4 regions of the Nocardia tengchongensis genome follow, and region 4 is predicted to be linked to each of the others. Evidence: riboswitches for the same ligand, from Rfam matches in the RefSeq annotation. Region 4 holds a riboswitch; each other region holds the start of a gene.

Region 1 (4,169 bases), on a different contig from region 4:
GTTATGAGCGAATCATGGCTGGGCGAATCGCTGAAGGAGCGGGTGCGCGACAAGCTGATCCGTCAGCTCGAGGAGGACGGACCGCCCGATCCGGATCAGGAGGACACCCGGCAGGTGTCCGTCCAGGCCGATCTGGATGCGCTCGAGTCGGTCGCCGACGACGATCCGCTGGTCGAGATGCTCGCGGCCCGCTACGTCGTGCCCTGACCGACTCTCACCGGTGAGTCAGAATCCGCAGGGCGCCGCGCCTTCCGCAGACACGCCGAACGGGCGGGTCTCGGGGACCGGGTTCCAATGGCCTTCGGTGCGGGCGTAATTCCACGCCGGCCCGTGCCCGACCAGGGTGGCGATGGCGTCGACGAGACGGTCCACGTCGGCGGCGGTGGTGCCGAGACCGATGCTGGCGCGCAGGGCGGCGTCCACGCCGAGGCGGGCGAGCAGCGGGTGGGCGCAGAATCGGCCGTCGCGTACGCCGATGCCGTGTTCGGCGGACAGGTAGGCGGCGACCTGGCCCGGTTCGAAGCCGTCGACGGTGAACGCGACGATGCCGACGGCGTCGCTGCTGTCGCGCCAGATGCGCAGGAAGTTCACGCCCGGAACGGTTTTCAGGCCGTAGCGCAGGCGGTGGGTGAGGTACTGCTCGTGCTCGACGACGGTGGTCTCGTCGAGTTCGGTGAGGGCGTCGCAGGCGGCGGCCAGCGCGGCCACGCCGAGCACGTTGGGGGAGCCGGCCTCGTGGCGCTGCGGTGCGGGCGCCCAGTCGACGCCGTCGGTGGTGACCGAGCGGACCGCGCCGCCCCCGGCCAGGTACGGCTGCGCCGCGTCCAGCCAGTCCCGGCGGCCGACCAGGACGCCCGCGCCGAACGGGGCGTAGGCCTTGTGCCCGGAGAAGGCCAGGTAGTCGATGCCGGTGGTGCGCAGGTCGATGCGGCGGTGCGGGGCCAACTGGGCGGCGTCCACCAGGATGCGGGTGCCGCACTGGTGCGCGATCCAGGCGAGTCGTTCCAGCGGCAGCAGTTCGCCGGTCACGTTGGAGGCGCCGGTGATGGCCAGCAGCGCAGCGGGTTTCGAGCACAGCTCGGCGACCAGGCGCTGGATGGTCTCCTCGATGGTGTCGGCGACCGGCACCACCCGGCGGCCGTGGCGGGTCCAGGGCAGGAAGTTGGCGTGGTGTTCGACGTCGAGCACCACGGTGTCGCCGGGCACGCAGGCGGCCAGCAGGTTCAGCGAGTCGGTGGTGTTGCGGGTGAACACGACCACCTGGTCGTCGGCCGCGTTCAGGAAGCGGGCGACCGAGCCGCGGGCCGACTCGTAGCAGTCGGTGGAGACGCGGGAGGCGTAGCCCGCGCCCCGGTGCACGCTGGCGTAGAACGGGAGCAGCGCCGCGACGCGGTCGGTGACCTGCTTCAACGCGGGGGCGCTGGCGGCGTAGTCGAAGTTGGCGTACCCGGTGGTCCCGCCCTGGACGAGTGGAACCTGCAGGTCACAGCCGGTTACGGTGGCGAGGGGGGTGCAGGTCTGGTCGGCGAATGCGGTCATCACGAAATCCCATCGGATTCATGGACGCGCGATCGGCTGTGCTGCCTGGAGCAGAAAGAACGATCGAGAGTCCGCGCTTGCCGCGCCCGGTCGGGCGACGGCCCGGTCGTCACCCGGAGCACCCCGCCGCGGTGGAGGGTTGCCGACCAGCTAGCCGGGGCTTGACGCTGGTACTCATGACCTGATTGCGAGACTGGCAGACCCATCGCGGGCTTGTCAACCCTGCCCGGCGCCGGCCTGTCGGGTCAGATCTTCGTGGCGGTGACGCAGCGTTCGATGTCGGGGACCCGCTCGCCGCCGCGGCCGAGCGGTGTCAGGAAGCGCTCGGTGTACTCCCCTCCGCCGACTTGTTCGACCTCGCGCCAGCCGTGTTCGGCGAGCAGTCCGGACACGCTGCCAGGGTGCAGCCCGAAGCGCCAGATGCCCTGTCCGGCAACGAATCTGCGATGGGCGGCCGGGCAGCCGTCGAGGTTCGTCCCGGCGATGAAGTCCTGACGGATATAGCTGAAGATCAGGTGGCTCCCCGAAGGCGCGGTAGCGAGAGTTTTCAGGGTGGCGTGCACCGCCGTCTCGGTGAGGTATTGGGTCACGCCCTCCCAGAGAAACAGGGTTTTCGCGTCGGTGCGGTAGCCGGATTCGGCGAGTCCGGTGGCGAGGTCCTGCCGCTCGAAGTCGATCGCCACCGGAACAACGTTGCCGGGCAGGGGGATTCGGCGCTGTTTGAGCGCGATGTTCACCGGTAGGTCCACCTCGAAGGCCGGTATCGCGGCGGGTGCGGCGAGGCGGCAGGCGCGGGTGTCGAGGCCCGCGCCGAGTACGACGAGGGCTTCGGTGTCGTGCAGCAGGGCGGCGGTCTGCTCGTCGAAGTACCGCTTCCGGCAGGCCAGGCTGTTCCAGATGCCGGGGTCCTGCCGGTCCATGAGCCGGCGCAGCCAGCGCCGGGTGCGCTGCCGGCGCACCAGCGGGCGCAGTCCCGCGGGCAGTGTGCGAATGGCCAGATCGTCTGCCAGTAGCCGCTTTTCCGCCGGCATGGCGCTCTCGGTGGCGGCGATGAGCATGGGGATCAGGGAGGTGCTCGCGGCGTTGTCGACCATGACGGCGTTACTCTTTCTGCATCCGACAAGTATCTGAATGAGGACAGTAGTTGCATGGATGCAGATAAATCTACCCTGCTGTCACAGGGCAGTGCCGCCTACCGCGAGTACCTCACCGCGCAGGCGGTGGCCGCGCACGTCACCGCGCAGGCGCTCGGGCTGGGCCCGACCGACTTCTTCGGGCTCAATCTGATCGCCCTCGCGGGCTCTATGACCGCCGGTGAGCTGGCCGAACGGACGGGGTTGTCCACGGGCGCGGTCACCCGGCTCATCGACCGGCTGGAACGGGCGGGCTATGTCCGGCGCGCGCCGGATCCGGCCGATCGCCGCAAGGTGGTGGTCGAGCCCACGCCCGATCCCGACGGCCGGATCGACGCGGTGCTCGCGCCACAGCGGACCCGGATGGGCGAGGTGTTCGCCGACTTCGAACCGCGGCAGCTGGTGGTCCTGTTCGACTACTTCGCCCGGGCTGCGATCGCGCTGCGCCAGACCGCACACGACCTCCAGGGCGACTGAGGGCGTGTGACCAAGGACACCGGCGAATTGGAAAAATCATCCGAAAGTTGGAGTGGGTGGGCCGCAAAGTTCGAATCGCGCGATCGTTGCTGGGGCGTAGGGTCTATGAGGAAGTTAGGGTAGCCAAAGTGTGGTGCCCCGGAGTTGACCACGAGGAGCCCGACCATGTTGGACACGGACACCAGCGCCCCGTTCTCGACGCTCATTCGCACCGCGACCGAGCAGCAGCACAACGAGGCGGAGCACTCCACGTTCATGCGTGACATGCTGACCGGTCAGCTCGGCGTCGACGCCTTCCTGCGCTACACCGGGCAGCTCTGGTTCGTCTACGAGGCCCTCGAAAAGCATTCCACCGCACTGGCTTCCGACTCGGTCGCGGGTCCGTTCGTGAAGCCGGAGCTGGCGCGCCTGGCCGCGCTCGAGACCGATCTGGCGCACCTCGGCGGCGCGAACTGGCGCGACGAGCTGCAGCCGCTGCCCTCGACCGCCGCCTACGCCGCCCGCATCGAAGAGTGCGCGCAGGAGTGGCCGGCCGGATACGTCGTCCACCACTACACCCGCTACCTGGGTGATCTCTCCGGCGGCCAGGTCATTCGCGGCACCGCCGAGAAGCTGTGGGATCTGCCCAAGAAGGGCGACGGCGTGCGCTTCTACGTCTTCGACGAGATCACCAATCCCGCCGCGTTCAAGCGCGAGTACCGCGAGGCCCTGGACCAGCTTCCCCTCGAAGGTCCCGAGGTCGATCGGGTGCTCGACGAAGCGCGGTTGGCGTTCACGATGAACACCGACCTGTTCCGTGAACTGGGCGCTCTTTCCGCCTCTCCGCGTATTTAGCGGGCGGCTGGGAGCCGTCGGGGTTGGCGACCCGTGCCGGCGGTTGGGTGCCGAACCAATTCTGGACGTACCCGGTGAGTTACCCGGGCCTCACGAAATCAGTCGTCACGTTGGGATATTCGGGTACTGACCCGGCCGTCGGGGGCGGGTCAGCGGCGGTGTCCAGGTAGCCGAGACTTGCGTCGT
Region 2 (4,169 bases), on a different contig from region 4:
CTCATCAATAGCCTCGCCTCGATGGGATTCGGGGCGTTGGTTATGATTGTCCCGGTGTCCGCGCACGCCGACGCGGACTACGGAAACGGCTGTGTTCTGTACTCCGACAACACATCAGCAACTGTGGACTCATTGCGGTTCAGATGTGACCTCGGACAGCTGGACGCCGTCTATCGAGGCGCCCCCCTGGGCGACGTTCCGGTCGGCACGAAGGACGGCTGGGTCGCCGAGCCCCGCGGCATGCAGCCCTGGGCGCCCCTGGTCTGGATCGGCAAGAACTTCTACGGCGGTCCGGCCGGCGGATATCTGCTGAACCGCATGACCGGCGCGGGCCTGGAAGCCTGGCAGGCCAACGTCTACCCGGGTCCGTCGGTCGTCGACGGCGGGCCCACTTGGATCCTCGACTACGCCCCCTCCCCGACCCCGAATCTGTACGACGAGATCCGCGAAGTCACCCCCGGCGTATGGCTCGGGTATTCCTGGCTGCGCCAGGGCGGTGACTACGGGCAGCCGGTGAGTTTCATCCTGGCCTGACCCGGCGCGGCTTCGGATCAGAGCGCACGTAACCGTCGTGCCCGGTGGTCTCGAATTGATAGACGTGGACTCCATTGTCCACGAAAGGAATTCGATGACCACCGTGCCGCACATCCATGCTCCCGCCCCGCCGGGGCGCACCATCGGGGCCGTCTGCGCGGTCGGCATCCTGGTGGTCGGCCAGCTGTATGTGGTGCTGCCGGTGCTGAACCGGATCGCGGGGGACTGGGATACCTCCAAGTCCGCGGCCACCTGGACGACGACCGCGTTCGGGCTGGCCTACGGTGCGGGCTTCCTGGTGACCGGACCCCTCTCCGACCGGTGGGGCCGGCGGCCGGTCATCGTCGGCGGACTGGCGGCGAGCGTGATCAGCAGCCTGCTGGTGGCGGCCGCGCCGGGGCTGGTGACCGGGCTGTCGGCGCGAATCCTGCAGGGGCTCACCGCATCCTTCTTCGCACCGGCCGCGTTCGCGTACTTCTCGGAGCGGATCGCGCCCGAGCGCAGGATCTTCGCCCTCACCTGCTTGACGAGCTCGTTCCTCGGGGCGGGAGTGGTGGCACAGGTGCTGGCCCAGCTCATCGGGAACGCGCTGGGGTGGCGGGCGATCTTCGTCGCGGGCGCCGTGGCTTTCGCAGTGTCGGCGGTGACGCTGCGGTTGGTGCTGCAACCGCCCCGAGACGAGGCCGGGCTCGCGCCGGATTCCACGGAACCGACGGCCACGGCGCGGTCGGTGACACCGGGTGCGGTGTTCGGGCCCTTCCTGAGCCTGCTCCGGCAATCCCGCCTGGCCCTGCTGTATCTGAGCTGCCTGGCGATCCTGGGCTCCTTCGTCGGCGTCTACACCGGCATTCAGCTCGTTCCGCCCGACGGTGTCGGCTCCGGCAATGCCGCCCTGCTCGCGTTGCGGGCCAGTGCGATTCCCGCCATGGTGGCGATCCCGCTGCTGGCCGGACGGCTGGGGGTGATCGCCGCGCCCACCCGGCTCGTCGTCGCCCTCGGGGCGGCGGCCCTGGCCGTGGCCGTGACCGCGGTGCCGCTGGGCGGTGTGTGGGTGGCGGCGTGGTTGTTCGTGTTCGTCGCCGCCATCGCCGTGGCCGCCCCGGCGGCGGTCCAGACGATCACCGCCCGAGCCGGGGAGGCGCGCGGCGCCGCCACCGCGCTGTACACCTTCGCCCTGTTCTTGGGTGCGAGCGCGGGGCCGCAGCTGGCCGATCTGGTTGCGCGGCACGGCTATCCGGCGGTCGCGCTGGCCGTCGCCGCGCTCGCGGCCGCGGGTGCGGCGCTGGCGGCCGTCTCCGAACGCAACTGATCCAGGTTTCAATCGCCGTGGTCGAAATGATTCTCGAAAATAGCTGGGCCACTTAGCGTTTCGGTCACGGTCATCAGTTCCAGCGCGAAGCCCCGGCTCGCTGGGCGGCAACCCTCCACGACGGTGGGGTGCTCCGGGTGACGACCGGATGGCGGCGAGCGTCGCCATAAGCGTCTTGTTCTCGGAGGGAAAATGTCTGTAGCTCAACTCGATTCGGCGTCCGCGACCGCGGCGGTGGCGGACGTCGGCGAGGTGCTGCTGGTGGCCGACCGGTTCCGCGGGATCGCCGCGGATGATCGGGCCTTCACCGTGTCCGGGCTGGTGGCCGCGTTGCGCGGCGGCCGCTGGCGGGACGCGGAGGGGCCCTTGCGGGTTCGGCTCGGGCAGGGGGTGACCCGCCACGATCTCGACTACGTCGAGCATGTGGCGATCGTGCACGCCCCGGCCGGGCTGCGGATCGACGGCGCGGTCGCCGAACCGGCCCCGCGCCATCAGGTCCACAAGTATCAGCATTCGAATGTCCTGCTGGCCGGACTGGTCCGGGAATCGGAGACCGCGTTCCGGGCCGATCTGCGCATCCACGGTGACAACGAACTGTTGCTCGACCATCAGACCGGCGAGCACGTGCAGGGCATCGTGATCGTGGAGGCGGTGCGGCAGCTGTTCCTCGGCGCGTTCGAGCTGGAGTACGGCCGCCGCTGGCCCGAACAGCACTTCTACATCGTCTGGAACAGTATCGAATTGGAGTTCAAGTCCTTCCTGTTCCCGCTGCCCGCCACCCTGAACGCGACACTGACGCCGATCGCCATCGACGACCCGGCCAAACTGGAATTCACCATCGAGGTGGAGGTGCGCCAGCTCGGCCGCGCCGTCGCCACCACGCGCATCGGCTACGCCGCCCTGCCCAACGAGCGCATCACGCAGATCGAACGGCACAAGGCGGCCAAGGCGATCGCCGCCTACCTGGACGCGGCCGCATGAGCGCGGTGACGGGCGCGGCGTTCTTCGACGTCGACGAAACCCTGATCACCGTCAAGAGCATGTTCGCGTTCCTGCGCTTCTGGCTGGCCGAGAACGGCGACGACGGCAGCGAATACGCGCGGCTCACCGCGGAAATTCAGCAGCGGGCCGCGGCGGGCGCGCCGCGGGAGGAGGTCAACCGGCACTACTACCGGGCCTACCGCGGGGTCGCGACCGAAGCGCTGAGCGCGGCCGGGCAGCGCTGGTTCTCGGAATTCTCGGCGGGTGACGCTGTCTACTACGCCGACGCGGTGGAAAGGCTGCGCGCGCATCGTGATTCCGGGCACGCGACGGTGCTGCTGTCGGGTTCGTTCCGGGCGGCCGTCGCGCCGGTCGCCGCGGCCGTCGGGGCCGATCACGTCATCACCACCACGCCGGTCGTCGACGAGGACGGCGTGCTCACCGGCGAGGTGTGGCGGCCGATGATCGGTGCGGCCAAGGCGGCGGCGGTCACCGACTTCCTGCGCGAGCACGGCATCGATCAGGAGCACAGCTACGGCTACGGCGACCACGCCAGCGACCTGCCGTTCCTGAAAGCCGTCGCACACCCGGGATATCGCGGTGACGACGCCGTGCTCGCCGCGCACGGCACCGGCTGGATCCATCTCACCGATCGGGTCGGCGCGTCCGTCGGCGACCCGGGCCGTCTGCTCTCCGACGAGGAAGTGCTCTCCGTATGGTGACCAAGAGGTACGAACTCACCCCGACCACGCAGGGGCCGCTGTATCCGCCGAGCGAAGTGCTCGACGGCAAGGGCGATTTCATCGTCGTGGGATATCTGACCGAACCCGGGCCGGGCCACACCGTCACCCGGCGGTGGGGGCGGGCGATCGTCGCCGACGACACGCCGGTACCCGCCTTCGGCGGTCTGGCCCCCTACACGATCGTGCGCGAACTGCCCGAGGAGCTGACGGACGAGGATGCCGCGATTGTGTTGCACACGCTGCCGCTTCCGCTGCCCGCCAACAACTATCCGGTGGTGTTCGCGCCCGATCAGCGACCCGACGCGGCCGCGGTGACGCGGCCCAGCTACCCGTTCCACGAGACGCCGATCCCGGATTTCCGTCCCGAGGACGGGCGCAAGCTGTCCGGCCCGGTGACGCTGGGGGAGTGGCTGCGGGCGCGCGGCACCCTCGAGGTGACCGTCGATGAGGACGCGCGGCAGGGCGAGTTCCGGTTCGAGTTCGGCGGGCTCGTGCCGGATTCGCTCTACACGGTGATGTCCTTGCGGGCCAAGGACTTGGATCCGGCCGCGCCCACCCGGCCGGGGCCGCTGGGCGTGCCCAATGTGTTCGTCACCGACGAA
Region 3 (4,169 bases), on a different contig from region 4:
AGCCGAAGACCGGTCAGGCCTTGTCGGGCTCGGAGGCGGCCAGCATCTCGTCGCGCTCGACGACCTTGACCCGCTCGCGGCCCTGCGGCTCGCCGAGGGCGCGCTCGTGCGCGTCGAGGCGGTACCAGCCGGCCCAGGTGGTGAACGGGATGCCCTTGCCCTCGAGGAACTCGGTCACGGCCTCCAGCTCCGGCTTGGCGGCCGGGGCGAAGTTCGCGGCGTCGTCGAGCAGGCAGGCGATGGTCTCGTTGGCGTCGCCCTTGGTGTGGCCGATGAGGCCGACCGGGCCGCGCTTGATCCAGCCGGTGACGTAGGTAGCGGGCATGTAGCGAGCCGCGCCGTCGGCGTCCTCGTCGATGATCACGCGACCGGCCTCGTTGGGCACGGTGCCGGCCTGGTCGTCGAAGGGCAGGGCCGGGATGTTCTGCGACAGGTAGCCGACCGCGCGATACACGGCCTGGATGTCCCAGTCCTTGAACTCGCCGGTGCCCTTGCAGTTTCCGGTGCCGTCGAGCTGGGTGCGCTCGGTGCGCAGGCCGACGACCTTGCCGTTCTCGCCGAGGATCTCGGCCGGGTTCTCGAAGAAGTGCAGGAACAGCTTGTGCGGGCGGTTGCCGACGTCGCGGATGGCCCACTGCTCGAGGGTGTTGCAGATCATGTCGACCTGCTTGGAGTGCCGGCGCGCGGCCTCGGAGCCCTCGTCGTAGTCGATGTCCTCGGGGTCGACGATGACCTCGATGGTCGGCGAGTGGTCGAGCTCGCGCAGCTCGAGCGGGGTGAACTTGGCCTGCGCGGGACCGCGGCGGCCGAACACGTGCACTTCCAGGGCCTTGTTGGCCAGGAGGCCCTCGTGGACGTTCGGCGGGATCTCGGTGGGCAGCAGTTCGTCGCCGGTCTTGGCGAGCACGCGCGCCACGTCGAGGGCGACGTTGCCGACGCCGAGCACGGCGACCTTCTCCGCGTCCAGCGGCCAGGTGCGGGCGACGTCGGGGTGGCCGTCGTACCAGGACACGAAGTCCGCGGCGCCGTAGGAGCCGTCCAGGTCGATGCCGGGCACGCCCAGGGCGCGGTCGGCGTTGGCACCGGTGGAGAAGATGACCGCGTCGTAGAACTGCTGCAGGTCCTCGAGGGTGATGTCGACGCCGTAGTCGATATTGCCGAGCAGGCGGACCTGCGGCTTGTCGAGCACCTTGTGCAGCGCGGTGATGATGCCCTTGATGCGCGGGTGGTCGGGCGCGACGCCGTAGCGGATCAGGCCGAAGGGCGCGGGCATGCGCTCGTAGAGATCGATGCTCACGTCCGCGTCGGACTTCATCAACGCGTCGGCGGCGTAGATGCCGGCCGGTCCTGCGCCCACGATCGCAATGCGTAGCGGGCGGGTCGCTGCACTCTGTTCGGTCATTCTTCCGCGCACCCTCTTTGGGTCGAAACTAACTTGCCGTCAAAACTCAGCCGTCGTTCTTAGCTTAGGCTAAGTTGACGCCCTGACCTCGGCGACCTTCGTTGGCCCCCGACGCTGCAGCGTTGCTGCGTAGTCTTGCTATTCCCGCGCTGGGGCGGAAATTCTGCTGATTCTATCGAGGGCGCACCGCGGTCTTTGCCAGCAGGGTGCGGGGGCGCGTCGGCGACCAGGCATGATTTACCCATGAGCGACGTCGAGGAGACCCCGGTCCCGATCGACCAGAACGAGACCCGCAGCATGTGGCCGTTCCTGGTGGCGGCGGGCATCATCGCCTTCGTGATCCTGGGCATCGTGATCGCGACGCTGATCTCGCCGGTTGAGAAGAATGTCACAGAATCCGATCGGCTGGCGCTGTCGGCGACCAACTTCATCATGTCCCGCAATGACACCGGCAAATACGATCCGACCCTGTCCTGCAAGGGTTTCGACGAGAAGCTCTCACCGTTGCGGGCCGCGGTGGAGAGCGGCGGCACCATTGCCTTCAGCAAGCTGACCGATGCGGCTATCGACGGTGACAAGGCCACCGCGCAGGTCTCTTTCACCGTCGCGGGCGCCCCGAGCACTACGCCCTGGCACTTCTCGAAAGAGAATTCCCGCTGGTTGGTCTGTAATTCGTGACAACGGCCGAATGGCCCGCGGGGGTTTGACAGGGGGCCCGTTTTTTCGGCAGTCTTCTTCCAGGTCATGAGTGCCAGCGCCAAGCCCCGGCTCGCTGGTCGGCAACCCTCCTCCGCGGTGGGGTGCTCCGGGTGACGACCTGGCCTCGCATCGGAGAGCGGTGCGGCAAGTGCGGATTTTCAGGAGGTACAAGTGAGCTACGCCGGTGACATCACGCCGAAGGCGGCGTGGGAGTTGTTGCGCGACAATCCGGATGCGGTCCTGGTGGACGTGCGCACCGAGGCCGAGTGGCGGTTCGTCGGCGTGCCCGACACCAGCGGTATCGGCCGCCCGACCGCCCTGATCGAGTGGGTCAGCGCCGTCGGCACCCCGAATGCGCGGTTCACCGACCAGCTGCGGCAGTCGCTGGCCGACCGGGCCGCGGACTCGGACGCCCCCGTCATCTTCATCTGCCGTTCCGGCCAGCGCTCCATCGGCGCGGCCACCGCCGCCACCACCCTCGGCATCACCCCGTCCTACAACGTGGTCGACGGTTTCGAGGGTGCGCTCGACGGTCAGGGGCATCGCGGCAGCACCGGTTGGCGCGCCGACGGTCTGCCCTGGCGTCAGTCATGAGCTCTGCTCGGGCGGCAGCCATGAGTTTCGTGTCCGGCCGGACCACTGGGAGGCAGTCATGATCACCGGCGGCTCTTTCGACAAACCGCTCCCCGAGGGTGTCGGCCCCGCCACCCAGGCGGTGCGCGGCGGCACCCGGCGTTCCGGGTTCGACGAGACCTCCGAGGCGCTGTTCCTCAATTCGGGTTTCGTCTACGAGAGCGCCGAGGCCGCGGAGGCTTCGTTCACCGGCGATATCCAGCATTTCGTCTACTCGCGCTACGGCAACCCGACGGTCGCCATGTTCGAGGAGCGGCTGCGCCTGATCGACGGCGCGGAGGCCTGTTTCGCCACCGCCTCGGGCATGTCCGCGGTGTTCACCGCGCTGGGTGCGCTGCTCGGCGCCGGTGACCGCCTGGTCGCGGCGCGCAGCCTGTTCGGTTCCTGCTTCGTGGTGGCCAACGAGATCCTGCCGCGCTGGGGTGTGGAGACCGTCTTCGTCGACGGTGAGGATCTGGACCAGTGGGAGCAGGCGCTGTCGGTGCCCACCCAGGCCGTCTTCTTCGAGACGCCGTCCAATCCGATGCAGACCCTGACCGATGTGCGCGCGGTGTCCGATCTGGCGCACGCGGCGGGCGCGAAGGTGGTGCTGGACAACGTCTTCGCCACCCCGCTGCTGCAGCGCGGTTTCGATCTGGGCGCGGACATCACCGTGTATTCGGGCACCAAGCACATCGACGGCCAGGGCCGGGTGCTCGGTGGCGCGATCCTGGGTCCGAAGGACTACATCGACGGCCCGGTGAAGAACCTGATGCGGCACACGGGTCCGGCGATGAGCCCGTTCAACGCCTGGACCCTGCTGAAGGGTCTGGAGACCATGCCGCTGCGCCTGCGCCAGTCGGTGGATTCCGCCCTGAAGGTCGCCGAGTTCCTGGAGGCGCATCCGGCGGTGGCGTGGGTGAAGTACCCGTTCCTGTCCTCGCATCCGCAGTACGAGCTGGCCAAGCGGCAGATGTCGGGTGGCGGCACGGTGATCACCTTCGAGCTGAAGGCTCCGGAGAACGAGGCCAAGAAGCGCGCGTTCGAGGTGCTGAACCGGCTGCGGATCATCGACATCTCGAACAACCTCGGTGACGCGAAGACCCTGATCACCCACCCGGCGACCACGACCCACCGGGCCATGGGCCCGGAAGGCCGTGCGGCCGTGGGCCTTACCGATGGGGTGCTGCGCATCTCCATCGGCCTGGAGGATGTCGAGGACCTGATCAACGATCTCGATCACGCGCTGAGCTGATCCGCCGATCTCGCCGAAAGGGCCGGAACCCGCTGGGTTCCGGCCCTTTCGTCATTCTGCGCGTCCAGAGTTATTGACAGCATGCTGTCAAACATGACAGCATGCTGTCATGATGAAAACAGTCCACATGGCCGTGTACGACACCTTCTCGGACTGGGAGGTCGGCCACGCGACCGCGCACATCAACCGCGAACTCTGGCA
Region 4 (4,169 bases):
AGCCGTACACGATCGAGATCAGACCGAGGGTCACGGTGACCGCGCCGGGCAGGTCGTAGCCGCCGGTGCGGGCCGCGGGCACGTCCTTGACCACGAAAACGAACGCGCCGACCAGGGCCAGCAGCGCGACCGGCGTGTTCACCAGCAGCGACCAGCGCCAGTTCGCGTACTCGACGAGCGCGCCACCGGCGATCAGGCCGAGGGCAGCGCCGGCCGCGGACACGCCGGCGAACACGCCGAAGGCCCGAGCGCGCTCCTTGGCCTCGGTGAAGGTCACCGAGACCAGGGACAACGCGGCCGGAGCCAGCAGCGCGCCGAACGCGCCCTGCAGCGCGCGGCCCGCGAAGAGTTCGACCTGGTTCTGCGCGAGGCCGGCCAGTGCGGAGGCCGCGGCGAAGCCGACCAGGCCGATCATCAGGATGCGGCGGCGGCCGAGGTAGTCGGCGAGCCGGCCGCCGAGCAGCAGCAGACCACCGAAAATCAGGGTGTAAGCGGTGAAGATCCACTGCTTGTCGCCGTCGCTGATGTGCAGATCCTGCTGAGCGAACGGCATGGCAATGGTGACGATCGTGGCGTCCAGGACCACCATGAGCTGCGCCATCGCGATCACGGCGAGCGCGAACCAGCGCCTGGAATCTTTTGCGGGACTTGCTTTTTCGTCTGTACCGAGAGCGTCCGTCGCTACGGTCATGAGCCTCTCCTCTGGAGTTCGAAGGCAGCTTCACCATAGTGACCCCCACTGACAATTGGCGTCAAGGGAAAAATGTCGCACTGCGACAGTTGTCATAATGTGACAGTAAGAAGCATCGAGGACCTACCATGGAGGCATGTCGGAGTTGTCAAGTCACATCGGTGTGATCTCGCGCCATCGCCCCGGCCTGCGTGAACGTAAGAAGCAGCAGACCCGGACCCGGATCATCGACGTCGCCCTGCGGCTGTGCGACGACCAAGGGTTCGATGCCACCACTGTGGAACAAATCGCCGACGCCGCCGACGTCTCGCCGCGCACCGTGAACCGGTACTTCGACAGCAAGGAGGCGATCGTCATCGCCCCCATCGAAGGCTGGGGACAGGCGCTCGCCGATCAGCTGCGCGCACAGCCGATCACCGGCGACGAGATGCAGGCGCTGCTGGGCGCGTTCATGGCCGTCGTGGACCAGATCATCGACTCCGACGCCCCCGTCCCGTTCCGGTGGTTCCAGCAAATGCAGCGCATCAGCCGCGACAGCGTCGCGGTGCGCGCGCTCAGCATGGAGTCGGCCGAGACCAAGACCCGCGCCATGACCGAGGTCCTCGCCGAACGCCTGCGGCTGCCGCAGGACCACATGACCGTGCGGATCATCGCCGCCACCTGGCACGGCATCGTGCGCATCGGCATGGAATGCGAATTCGACGACGAGTCCGAGTTCCCGGACTGCACCACCGCCACCACCGCACACCAGCTCGCCGAGAACGTGCTGGCCGCGTTCGGCGAATTCCGGCGGGTGTGCTGCGGAACGGCCACGACAATTCCCCCCGTGAACGCGGAAAATCTCCTGGCGAATGCGACAAACCCCACTGCGTAGGGGGGTCGGAACGGCCGCTAGAATCGCGCAAAGGTCAAGAGCATCAGCGTTAAGGCCCCGGCTTGCTGATCGGCAACCCTCCAGCTGCGGCGGGGTGCTCCGGGTGCAGACCGGGCGTTCGAGATCCGGACGCAAGCGCAACTAGGAGGTCTACCGAAATGTGTTGTTGTCGAAGCCCATTCGCTTCTCGATAACGTCAAACTTCCGCCATTCGGCGACCTCGCATTTGGAGCAGAACAGATGAGTGACTCGACCGCGGCCCAGGCCGCCGGGGCTGACGGCACCCTGGATCCGGCCAACTGGTCCTTCGAGACCAAGCAGATCCACGCCGGACAGTCTCCCGATCCGGCCACCGGCGCCCGCGCCCTGCCCATCTACCAGACCACGTCCTACGCCTTCCGCGACACCGACCACGCCGCCGCGCTGTTCGGGCTCGCCGAGCCGGGCAACATCTACACCCGCATCATGAACCCCACCCAGGACGCGGTGGAACAGCGCATCGCCGCCCTCGAGGGCGGTGTGGCCGCGCTGCTGCTGGCCTCCGGGCAGGCGGCGGAGACCTACGCGATCCTGAATCTCGCCGAGGCCGGCGACCACATCGTGGCCAGCCCGCACCTCTACGGCGGCACCTACAACCTGCTGCACTACTCGCTGCCCAAGCTGGGCATCCAGGTCAGCTTCGTCGAGGACCCGGACGATCTCGAGCAGTGGCGTGCGGCCGTGCGGCCCAACACCAAGGCGTTCTACGGCGAGACCGTCGCCAACCCGAGCAGCTCGGTCCTCGACATTCCCGGCATCGCCGAGGTCGCGCACGCGGCCGGACTGCCGCTCATCGTGGACAACACCGTCGCCACCCCGTACCTGATCCAGCCGCTGCGGCTGGGCGCCGACATCGTCGTGCACTCGGCCACCAAGTACCTGGGCGGGCACGGTTCCGCGGTGGCGGGCGTGATCGTCGACGGCGGCACCTTCGACTGGACCGTGAAGAACGCGGCGGGCGAGTCCCGTTTCCCCGGCTTCACCACCCCCGACCCCAGCTACCACGGCGCGGTCTTCGCCGACCTCGGCGCTCCGGCCTTCGCGCTCAAGGCCCGCGTGCAACTGCTGCGCGACCTGGGCGCGGCGGTCTCGCCGTTCAACGCGTTCCTCATTGCGCAGGGCCTCGAGACGCTGAGCCTGCGCATCGAACGGCACGTGGCCAATGCCCAGGCGGTCGCGGAGTTCCTGGCGGAACAGCCGGGTGTCGAGAAGGTCTACTACGCCGGACTGCCCGCCTCGCCCTGGTTCGAGCGGGGCAAACAGCTGGCACCGAAGGGCGTCGGCGCGATCGTGTCCTTCGAGCTGGCCGGCGGCGTCGACGCGGGCAAGAAGTTCGTGGAGGCGCTGGTGCTGCACAGCCATGTCGCTAACATCGGGGATGTGCGCTCGCTCGTCATCCACCCGGCTTCCACCACGCATTCCCAGCTGACGCCCGCCGAGCAACTGGCTTCCGGCGTCACGCCTGGTCTGGTGCGGTTGGCCGTGGGTATCGAGGGCATCGGCGACATCCTGGCGGATCTCCGCGGCGGACTGACGGCGGCGGCAAGTTGACCGTGAACATCGACTCGCAAACGTCCCGGCATGCGGCGGAGCTGCTGCTACCGCCGCCGGACGGGACGCTGGGCAGCATCGCCATCGGGGACTTCACGCTGGAGAACGGTGTCGTCATCCCCGATGCGACGCTGGCGGTGCAGCGCTGGGGCGAACTATCCGCGAACGCGGACAACGTGGTGCTGGTGGAGCACGCGCTGACCGGTGACTCGCACGTGGTGGGTCCCGCCGACGTGCATCACGGCCAGCCCGGCTGGTGGGACGGCGTCGTCGGCGCCGGCGCGCCCCTGGATACCCGCGAGTGGTGTGTCATCGCCACCAACGTGCTCGGCGGCTGCAAGGGCAGCACCGGTCCATCCTCCCTCGCCCCGGACGGAAAGCCTTGGGGCACACGGTTTCCCGAGCTGTCCATCCGCGACCAGGTGAACGCGGAGGCCAAGCTCTTCGATCTGCTCGGCATCGACCGCCTGGCCGCCGCGATCGGCGGCTCCATGGGCGGTATGCGGGTGCTGGAATGGATGGTCGGCCGTCCCGAGCGGGTCGGCGCGGCCCTGGTGCTGGCGGTCGGCGCGCGCGCCACCGCCGACCAGATCGGCACCCAGACCACCCAGATCGCCGCCATCAAGGCCGATCCGGACTGGCAGGGCGGCGACTATCACGGCACCGGGCGCGCGCCCATGACCGGCATGGGCATCGCCCGCCGCATCGCGCACCTGACCTACCGCACCGAGGGCGAACTCGACCACCGCTTCGAGAATCACGCCCAGGGCGACGAGGATCCGCTCGCGGGCGGCCGCTACGCGGTGCAGAGCTACCTGGAGTACCAGGCGGACAAGCTGATCGCGCGTTTCGACCCGAGCACCTACGTGCTGCTCACCGAGGCGATGAACCGCTACGACGTGGGTCGCGGCCGTGGCGGCATCGCGGCGGCGCTGGCCTCGACGCCGGTGCCGTGTGTGATCGGCGGGGTGGACTCGGACCGGCTCTACCCGCTGCGCACCCAGCAGGAGCTGG

Evidence for each region. A riboswitch is a leader RNA that binds a small molecule or an ion and turns the genes downstream of it on or off. The one in region 4 is predicted to bind S-adenosylmethionine.
Region 1: it holds a riboswitch for S-adenosylmethionine, as region 4 does, so the genes downstream of both, ACYVKL_RS18635 (aminotransferase class V-fold PLP-dependent enzyme) here and ACYVKL_RS10585 (bifunctional o-acetylhomoserine/o-acetylserine sulfhydrylase) in region 4, are expected to answer to the same signal.
Region 2: it holds a riboswitch for S-adenosylmethionine, as region 4 does, so the genes downstream of both, ACYVKL_RS36835 (AfsA-related hotdog domain-containing protein) here and ACYVKL_RS10585 (bifunctional o-acetylhomoserine/o-acetylserine sulfhydrylase) in region 4, are expected to answer to the same signal.
Region 3: it holds a riboswitch for S-adenosylmethionine, as region 4 does, so the genes downstream of both, ACYVKL_RS22570 (rhodanese-like domain-containing protein) here and ACYVKL_RS10585 (bifunctional o-acetylhomoserine/o-acetylserine sulfhydrylase) in region 4, are expected to answer to the same signal.

What each region holds. Positions count from the first base shown of each region.
Region 1 covers NZ_BAAGUM010000006.1:1,660,294-1,664,462, reverse strand. The annotation lists gene ACYVKL_RS18640 (hypothetical protein) at 4-207, shown strand; gene ACYVKL_RS18635 (aminotransferase class V-fold PLP-dependent enzyme) at 226-1,539, opposite strand; SAM riboswitch class IV at 1,608-1,721, opposite strand; gene ACYVKL_RS18630 (SAM-dependent methyltransferase) at 1,785-2,633, opposite strand; gene ACYVKL_RS18625 (MarR family transcriptional regulator) at 2,688-3,149, shown strand; gene ACYVKL_RS18620 (biliverdin-producing heme oxygenase) at 3,315-3,983, shown strand.
Region 2 covers NZ_BAAGUM010000019.1:258,418-262,586, reverse strand. The annotation lists gene ACYVKL_RS36845 (hypothetical protein) at 55-534, shown strand; gene ACYVKL_RS36840 (MFS transporter) at 629-1,843, shown strand; SAM riboswitch class IV at 1,912-2,022, shown strand; gene ACYVKL_RS36835 (AfsA-related hotdog domain-containing protein) at 2,036-2,824, shown strand; gene ACYVKL_RS36830 (HAD family hydrolase) at 2,821-3,546, shown strand; gene ACYVKL_RS36825 (hypothetical protein) at 3,540-4,169, shown strand, end outside.
Region 3 covers NZ_BAAGUM010000006.1:2,507,889-2,512,057, forward strand. The annotation lists gene ACYVKL_RS22560 (FAD-dependent oxidoreductase) at 14-1,402, opposite strand; gene ACYVKL_RS22565 (Rv0361 family membrane protein) at 1,646-2,080, shown strand; SAM riboswitch class IV at 2,143-2,258, shown strand; gene ACYVKL_RS22570 (rhodanese-like domain-containing protein) at 2,273-2,695, shown strand; gene ACYVKL_RS22575 (O-succinylhomoserine sulfhydrylase) at 2,754-3,968, shown strand; gene ACYVKL_RS22580 (type 1 glutamine amidotransferase family protein) at 4,078-4,169, shown strand, end outside.
Region 4 covers NZ_BAAGUM010000005.1:444,238-448,406, reverse strand. The annotation lists gene ACYVKL_RS10595 (MFS transporter) at 1-691, opposite strand, end outside; gene ACYVKL_RS10590 (TetR/AcrR family transcriptional regulator) at 828-1,565, shown strand; SAM riboswitch class IV at 1,598-1,709, shown strand; gene ACYVKL_RS10585 (bifunctional o-acetylhomoserine/o-acetylserine sulfhydrylase) at 1,806-3,155, shown strand; gene metX (homoserine O-acetyltransferase MetX) at 3,197-4,169, shown strand, end outside.